2 regions of the Crystallibacter crystallopoietes genome follow, and region 1 is predicted to be linked to the other one. Evidence: riboswitches for the same ligand, from Rfam matches in the RefSeq annotation. Region 1 holds a riboswitch; the other holds the start of a gene.
What was found. Region 1 has a riboswitch for S-adenosylmethionine ahead of AC20117_RS00020 (aminotransferase class V-fold PLP-dependent enzyme). Riboswitches for the same ligand answer to the same signal wherever they lie in the genome.

Region 1 (4,196 bases):
TCTGCCCGTCTCGACCGTGACGCCGTAGCGGCGCTCCGTGGCTATCTGGATGGGATGGTCAGCGTCATGCTCGGCCATTCGGGCGTGGGCAAGTCCACCATGGTCAATGCCCTCACGGGGGCGGAGCGCGCCACGGGGGGAGTCAACGCGGTGACCGGGCGGGGCCGGCATACCTCCTCCTCGGCGCTGGCCCTGAAGCTGGCCGACGCTCCGGCTGGCAGCTGGATCATCGACACGCCCGGCATCCGTTCTTTTGGACTGGCCCACGTGGACCCGGACCGGATCATTTCCGCTTTTCCCGATTTGGAGCCCGGGACGGCGGACTGCGAGCGGGGCTGCAAGCACGACGACCATGCCGTCAACTGCGGCGTGGACGCCTGGGTGGCCTCCGGGCAGGCCGGCGAATCCGGCCCGGCACGGCTGGCCTCGCTGCGCCGTTTGCTGGGAACGGAAGAACGCGCCCAGGCGAAGGAACTCGGGTTCCAGTAGCACCGCCGTCGTCGGTCAGGGACTTCACATCCCGCATCCGGCCGCCAAATAAGGATAAGTTGAAGCCTATGACCCGTGACGTTCAAAGCTATAACGACGATCTGCGCCTGGCCCATGTGATGGCCGATTCCGTGGATTCGCAGACCATGGCCCGCTTCAAGGCGCTGGACCTGAAAATCGAGACCAAGCCGGATCTCACCCCTGTCACGGATGCGGACCGCGCCGCTGAAGAGGCCATCCGCGGCCAACTCTCCCGGGCCCGGCCGCGCGACGCGGTCCTCGGCGAGGAATACGGCAGCAGCGGCCACGGCTCCCGCCGCTGGATCATCGATCCCATCGACGGCACGAAGAACTTCGTCCGCGGGGTGCCGGTCTGGGCCACCTTGATCGCGCTGGTAGACGAAGACCGTCCCGTGGTCGGCCTGGTCAGCGCGCCGGCTCTGGGCAAGCGCTGGTGGGCCGCGACCGGAACCGGTGCCTACATGGGACGTTCGCTGTCCGCGGCCACCCGGCTCCGGGTATCCGATGTCAACCGGCTCGAGGACGCGTCCCTCTCCTATTCCAGCCTCACCGGCTGGCAGGAACGCGGCAACTTCCCGGAGTTCCTCGGCCTCACCGAATCCGTCTGGCGCACCCGTGCCTACGGGGACTTCTGGTCCTACTGCATGGTGGCCGAGGGCGCCGTCGACATTGCCTGCGAACCCGAACTCAACCTCTATGACATGGCGGCCCTCGTGCCGATCGTGACCGAGGCCGGCGGACGGTTCAGTTCGCTCGAGGGCGAGGACGGACCCTTCGGCGGCAACGCGTTGGCCACGAACGGCACGCTGCACGACGAGGTCCTCTACCGGCTCAATCCGCAGTTGCGCGGCCAGCGTCCGGCCGCACACCCGGAGGACGGGTCCCTGCCGGAAACCGCTCCGGAGGCCTCCATGGAGGCGGACGGCCTGCGCTGACGCTGTCTTTTGTGACGAATTACGACGGCGGCCGTCCCCATTCCGGGGATGGCCGCCTTTTCGTTCCCGTAACAAAGATGCGGCCCCTCCGGCCGGACAATAATCTCGATGGCAGGTCACGAGTGCCAGCGCTAAACCCCGGTTAGCTGGCCGGCAACCCTCCTCACGCGGCGGGGTGCCCCGGGTGACGACCTGGCCGTTCCTGACTGGTTCGGCAAGCGCGGATCCGCTCTGCCATTGGCACGGGTCCCTCACCAGATGAGGTCATATGAGCACCACCGTTATCGACTCCGCCCTGTCCCCCGAACTGCTGGCTGCGGAACAACCGTTCCAGGAAGTTACCGGGGCAGAACTCGCCGCTCCCCTGCTGGACGGCGGCGCCATACGCTATGCCAATCTGGACTACGCCGCGTCGGCACCCGCGCTGGCTTCCGTCACCGCCTATCTGGAGCAGCTGCTCCCCTACTACGCGAGCGTCCACCGCGGTGCCGGCTACGCATCCCAGGTCTCCACCTCCGTCTACGAGCATTCACGCAACGTCCTGCGTTCTTTTGTCGGCGGGCGGACCGATGACCTTGTCATCTTCACCCGCAACACCACCGACTCCCTGAACCTGCTGGCCGGCTGCATTCCGGCCGGCGGCGAAGTGCTGTACCTGGACATCGAACACCACGCCAACCTGCTGCCCTGGCAGGCGGTACCGCACCGCAGCGTGGTGGCCCGGCCAAGTATTGCCGCCACCCTCGAAGCCATCGAGGCCGAGTTGGCCGGTGGCCAGGTGGCTCTCGTTGCCATCACCGGCGCGTCGAACGTTACCGGCGAGATATTCCCGATCGCCGAAACCGCGCGGCTTGCCCACCGGTATGGGGCCCGGGTAGTGGTGGATGCGGCCCAGCTCGCCCCGCACCGGCGCCTCGACATTGCCCGGGACAACATTGACTACGTAGTCCTCTCCGGGCACAAGCTCTATGCCCCGTTCGGCGCGGGAGCGATCATCGGGCGGGCCGACTGGCTCGATTCCGGCACACCGCATCTGGCTGGCGGCGGCGCGGTGAAACAGGTCCGGCTGGACGGCGTGGTCTGGACTACGGGGCCGGCCCGGCATGAGGCTGGCTCGCCCAATGTGCTCGGTGCGGCCACCCTGGCCCGGGCCGCCGAGCACATCGCGCAACTGGATGAGGAAGCGTGGCAGCAGCATGAGTCCGTGCTGCGTGGGTATCTCATCGAGCGGCTGGAGGCGGTGGACTCGGTCACCGTGCACCGGATTTTCAGCGGCGAGGCCACCCCGCTGGATGCCATCGGCGTCGTTAATTTCTCGGTGGCTGGATACGACGCGGGCCTCGTCGCCGCGTATCTCTCGGCAGAACACGGCGTCGGCGTGCGGGACGGCAAGTTCTGCGCCCATCCCTTGCTCAACCGCCTCGGGCTGCCGTCCGGTGCGCTGCGTGCCAGCTTCGGGCTGGGGTCCCGCTTGGAAGACGCGGCCCGGCTCGCGGACGGAGTGGCAGCGCTGGTCCGCGACGGCCTGCGCCACGACTATGTCGTCGAGAGCGGACGCTGGGTGCCAGCGGTGGAAACACGGGCCTTCCCCGAGTGGCACCCGGCGACGCCGGGAACCGCCGGGGCGGCGCCGTGCTCCTTGGGCTAGGAACGTATCCCTGCACGCCGGATGGAGCATGATCTAATTGACCCGTCGTTTGCGAAGCCGCCTGTGCAGTGGGCACGGGCGGCTGGCGGCGTCAATGACAGGTCAAGGAGAGGCCCCAGCCAGAGGGCAGAGGGTGCACGAGGAGTGTGGCAGTGGTTCGCGGCGGACCCCGGATGGACGACGAACGGCGCCGGGAGTTCGGCAGCAGCTTCCAGCAGGGTGGCGCGCATTATGACCGGGTCCGTCCCGGCTACCCCGATGACGCCGTCGATTGGCTGGTGCCGCCGTCGGCACGGGACGCCGCGGGATGTAGGCGCCGGTACCGGAAAATATACGGCGGCGCTGCTGGCCCGCGGGCTGCGGGTGACCGCCGTGGATCCGTCGGCCGACATGCTGGAGCAACTGGCAATCAACTACCCCGCAGCCCGGATCGTACTGGGGACGGCCGAACATACCGGCATCGACAATGACGCCGTCGATCTGGTGACCGTGGCACAGGCCTGGCACTGGGTGGATCAGGCGGCGGCGAGCGCGGAGGCTGCCCGGATCCTGAGGCCCGGAGGAACGCTGGGCTTGATCTGGAACCAGCTCGATGTCTCCATTCCCTGGGTCCACCGGCTCTCGAGGATCATGCATGCCGGTGACGTTTACAGGCCGGACTTCCGCCCCTTCATCGGTCCTGAATTTATCCGGCATGAGGGCCACGAAACCCATTGGGCCGATCCACTGACGCCCGCCGACTTGCTGGAACTGGTCAAGTCGCGCAGCTACTACCTGCGGGCGAGCGAACAGACGCGCACAAAAGTCCTGGCCAATCTGGACTGGTACCTGCATGAACATCTGGGCCATGACCGGGAAGAGGTCATCCAGCTCCCCTACCTGACCCTGACTTGGCGCGCGATGAAGGCGCACCGCTAAGTTCGAGGTCTTCTGCAGAAATTTTTTGCCGCGCCCTATTATTCCGGCGCCCCTTTGAGATAAATTTAGGCATGCCGGAAAAAACTGGGGTCCATGCTGGCCGTCATCTTAATGAGCATGCTGACGGCCTGCGGTCCTGTGGGCAACGGTTCGGCTGCCGCCCCGAAGCCGTCCGACGAGCGCCC
Region 2 (4,196 bases), 1.8 Mb from region 1:
GGTCCGTCTGTGGAGAAGTCCGGCTTTCCAAGTCCCGTCCAAGTCTTTGGTGGGAGGATGGTTCCAGGAGTACGACGGCGGCGCTCCCCTGTGGGGGCGCGTTCCCTTTGGCGATATGAGGCAGGCGGAGGTGCGGCGCATGAGCGGCGAAGTGGAGAAGGCGAAGCACCAGGCGAAAAGGGCGAAAGACGGCGCCGAGCAAGCCTCGGAATCGAAAACGTTGGAAGTGGTGGCGCGCTTTGGCTGGGCCGCCAATGGGTTGATGCATCTGCTGATTGGCTATATTGCCTTGCGGCTGAGCCTCGGGGCATCGGGGGAAGCAGACCAGGCCGGGGCGATCTCCCAGCTGGCCAGCACACCTGGAGGGGTCTTCCTGCTGTGGGCCGGGCTCATCGCCTGCGCCGCCTTGGCACTGTGGCAACTAGCCGACGCCGCATTCGGCTACCGCGGGTTGGAAACCAAAAAGAAGTGGGGCAAACGGATCAAGGCAGCCGGTCTGGCTATCGTCTTCGCGGCCATCGGTTTCACGTTCGGCATCTATGCCCTTGGCGGCAAGAGCGACAGCAGTCAATCCTCACAGGACGCCAGCGCGCAATTGATGGCTTTTCCCGGCGGAACGCTGGTGCTGTTCCTGATTGGCGCAGGCATCGCCATCGCCGGAGTCTTCTACATCTACAAGGGCATTACGCAGAAGTTCCTGAAGGATCTGGAGTCCCTGCCACCGGGCGGCGCGAGGATCGGCATCAGCTGGGCCGGCTCTTTCGGCTACGTGGGCAAGGGTGCGGCACTGCTGGTGCTCGGCATCCTGTTCTCGGTTGCAGCGTTCCAGCAGGATCCCGAGGAAGCCAAGGGCCTCGACGGCGCACTGAAGGCCCTAAAGGAACAGCCCTTCGGCGACGCCGCGCTGATTGTGGTGGCCCTCGGCCTCATTTGCTACGGACTGTACCTGGGCGCGCGTGCCCGCTACGGCAAAATGTAGCGGGCACGGCACGGCCTACGTGTGGCCGGGCCTCCTGACGCCGCCCCGGCCTGAGTCAGGAAAGCCTTCCCGGCTGGGTCAGGAAAGCCTTCCCGGCTGGGTCAGGACGCGGAAACGGCTGCGCCGAGGCGGTAGCCGGCACCCCGGTGCTGCTCAGGCAGCCGGTCGCCCTTGCCAAACAGCTTGTTGCGCAGGGTGCCTTCGGCGTACTTGGTCGGGTAGGCACCGCGCTTCTGCAGTTCCGGAACGACGAATTCAACGATGTCCTCAAAGGTGCCCGGGGTGATGGCATAGGCCAGGTTAAAGCCGTCCACGTCGGTCTCGTCCACCCAGTCTATGAGCTTCTTGGCAACTTCTTCGCCGGAACCAACGGTGATAGGCCCAAAACCGCCGACACCGACCCATTCGGCCAGCTGACGGATGGTCCACGGCTTGCCGTCTTCGCCGGAGGCCTTCTGGAACGTCTCCACCGAGGACTGGATGGCGTTGGACTTCACGTTCTCGCCGATCACATCGTCCGGGCCGTAGCTGGACAGGTCCACACCCATCCAGCCCGAAATCAGGGCCAGCGCACCGTTGACGTCGGCGTAGGACTTGTAGTCCTCGAACTTGGCCTGCGCGGTGGCGCTGTCCGGACCGGTGACCACGGTCTGCATGGCGTAGATGCGCACGTCGTAGCGGCCGCGGCCGGCGGCCTCCACCGCATCGCGGATCTTCTTGACCGAGGCGGCCAGCATTTCCTTGGTCGGGCACGTAACGAAGACAGCTTCGGCGTTCTCTGCGGCGAACTCGGTCCCGCGCTTGGAGGCGCCGGCCTGGAAGATAACTGGAGTGCGCTGCGGACTCGGCTCGGTGATGGCGATGCCGGGGACCTTGAAGTACTTGCCCTCGTGGCCGATCTCGTGCACCTTGGCCGGATCCACAAAGATACCGGCTTCCCGGTCCTTGACCACGGCGTCTTCTTCCCAGGAACCTTCGAGCAGCTTGTATACCACTTCAAGGTACTCGTCGGCGTGGGCGTACCGCTCGTCGTGCTCCATCTGGTCCGTCTGGCCCATGTTGCGCGCCGCGGACGGCAGATAGCCGGTGACCACGTTCCAGCCAACGCGGCCGTTCGTCAGGTGGTCCAGCGTGGCCAACCGGCGGGCGAAGGGATACGGATGCTCGTAGGCGGTGCCGGCGGTGAGGCCGAAGCCGAGGTTCTCGGTCACCGCGGCCATGGCCGAAACCAGCATGAACGGATCATTGACCGGGACCTGGGTACCCGCACGGAGCGTGACTTCGTTGGAGCCGCCGAACACGTCGTAAGTGCCCAGCACGTCGGCGATGAAGAGGCCGTCGAAGAGGCCCTCTTCCAGCACCTTCGCCAAATGCGTCCAGTAGCCGATCGTCTTGTAGTCGGCGGACTTGTCCTGGGGATGGCGCCACAGACCGGGTGACTGGTGTCCAACGCAGTTCATGTCGAATGCGTTGAAGCGGATTTGCCTGGCGGCGGGTACCAATGTCATTTCAGACTCCTTCATGACCGTGAAGAGCCCCTACACCGGTAGCTGCGGTCGAAGCGGAAAACCGCGGCGGCTACCGAAAGAATTTTGGATCTCCATCGGTCCTGGCGGTAGCACCTTCCTCAAAGAGGGGGTTGCTGCGGCGTCAACGAGCCAGGTCTCTCAGCCGCTCTGGATGGTTACAGCTCCATTCCACCGCAGTCCGGCGGCGGGCGCGAAATCCCTACGTCATACCGGGTAATCCCCCGGCGGCTTTCGCGCCCGCCGACCGCGACTGCCGTCGGAGCCCCCGTTCAGGACTTGGACGGCGCGTCACCGATGCTGTGCAGCCCCTCGGGCGTGGTGCCGTTGACCTCATAGTCGCCAATGGTCCGCGCCTTGAAGACGGTGGGATTGTGCGTCGCGACGGTCCGGGCGTTGCGCCAATGGCGGTCCAGCGCCTTGCCCTTGGACGTCGCGCTTGCTCCTGTGACGTCAAACAGCTGCCCGGTGGCCTCAAGAACCAGCTCCGGAACAACAATCTGCGCCTTTTCCACAGCGGCTTCCCCGCGGACGTAACGCTGAACGTCGTCGAGCGGGAGGGACTTGTCTGCCGCGGCATCCAGTTCCCGTGCCGCGGTCAGAACCACCGATTCCGCAGCGAATACCTTGGCCGACAGCTGGCCGACGAGTTGAAGGATCAGCGGGTCATTGCGGAACAGTTCGCCGGTTCCGGTGTTAAAGGTCCGCTTGCGGTTCCGCACCAGGATCTTCGCGTCCGCGAGCGCCGCGTTGCCAATTCCGGCCAGTACGGCGAGCAGCACCAACTGGAAGAATGCCGGTTCGTGCGTGCTCGACGGCTTGCGTTCGATAACGTCGGCCGGCTCCACCGCGGCATCGCGGAAGTAGGTTGTCCCCGTTCCGGTCAGCTGCTGGCCGAAGCCGTCCCAGTCGTCAACGATCTCCACACCCGCCTGCTTGGTATTGACGACGGCGTACTGCCGGCCCTCGATACCGTCGGTACTGGCCATGACCGCGATCCACTCCGCGAAGATGCTGCCGGTGGTGTAGTACTTTTCACCGTTGAGCAGCCACCTCCCGCCGTCCCTGACCAGCTTGGTGTTCGTGGTGCCCAGCGCGTTTCCGGCCTTCTCCGTGGCCGCGTTGCCGAAGATCTCGCCGGCCACAATGCGCGGATACCAGCGGCGGGCAAACGCCTCGCCTTCCAGACCAACCGTCTCGACGAAGGCGAAGTGCGAGCGGTACAGGTGGGCGACGCTGGAGTCCGCCGCCGCAAGTTCGATCAGGAGGCGGAAGAAGTGCTCGAAGGAGACGCCGTCGCCGCCATGTTCCACCGGCACCCGCAGTTTCCCGAAGCCGGCGGCGTTCAGCCACGCAACTTGTTCGAACGGCAGGATCCTGTTCAGCTCCCGGTCCAGCGCTCCCTGCGCAATCCGCTCGAAGACCGGCCGGAAGCGGCCGGCCAACCGCTCATAGGTTGCTTCCGCGGTCTCGGTGCGCTCGTTCGCGATAGTCTCCGTCATCGTCTTCCTTCCAAAACCTTGTTCTGTGCTGCCGCTGAGAATTCGTCGAAGGCGCCGCGGTACTGGCGTGCCGGGTGCCGTTCGTTGAGCTGCGGTCCGTTGTAGCCCTCGCCGCGGCCGAACAGCTTTTCCCGGAAGCTTCCCGGCGCGTACTCCGTCTGCGCCAGTCCCCTGCTGCGTAGTTCCGGC

Region 2: linked by a shared signal. The riboswitch ahead of AC20117_RS08420 (LLM class flavin-dependent oxidoreductase) and the one ahead of AC20117_RS00020 (aminotransferase class V-fold PLP-dependent enzyme) in region 1 are both predicted to bind S-adenosylmethionine.

The regions. Positions count from the first base shown of each region.
Region 1 covers NZ_CP018863.1:1,417-5,612, forward strand. Annotated here, with positions in the region: gene rsgA (ribosome small subunit-dependent GTPase A) at 1-489, shown strand, start outside; gene hisN (histidinol-phosphatase) at 558-1,445, shown strand; SAM riboswitch class IV at 1,560-1,672, shown strand; gene AC20117_RS00020 (aminotransferase class V-fold PLP-dependent enzyme) at 1,714-3,093, shown strand; partial or broken gene AC20117_RS00025 (class I SAM-dependent methyltransferase) at 3,246-4,011, shown strand.
Region 2 covers NZ_CP018863.1:1,767,637-1,771,832, reverse strand. Annotated here, with positions in the region: gene AC20117_RS08425 (DUF1206 domain-containing protein) at 140-979, shown strand; gene AC20117_RS08420 (LLM class flavin-dependent oxidoreductase) at 1,081-2,487, opposite strand; SAM riboswitch class I at 2,577-2,666, opposite strand; gene AC20117_RS08415 (acyl-CoA dehydrogenase family protein) at 2,778-4,007, opposite strand; gene AC20117_RS08410 (LLM class flavin-dependent oxidoreductase) at 4,004-4,196, opposite strand, start outside.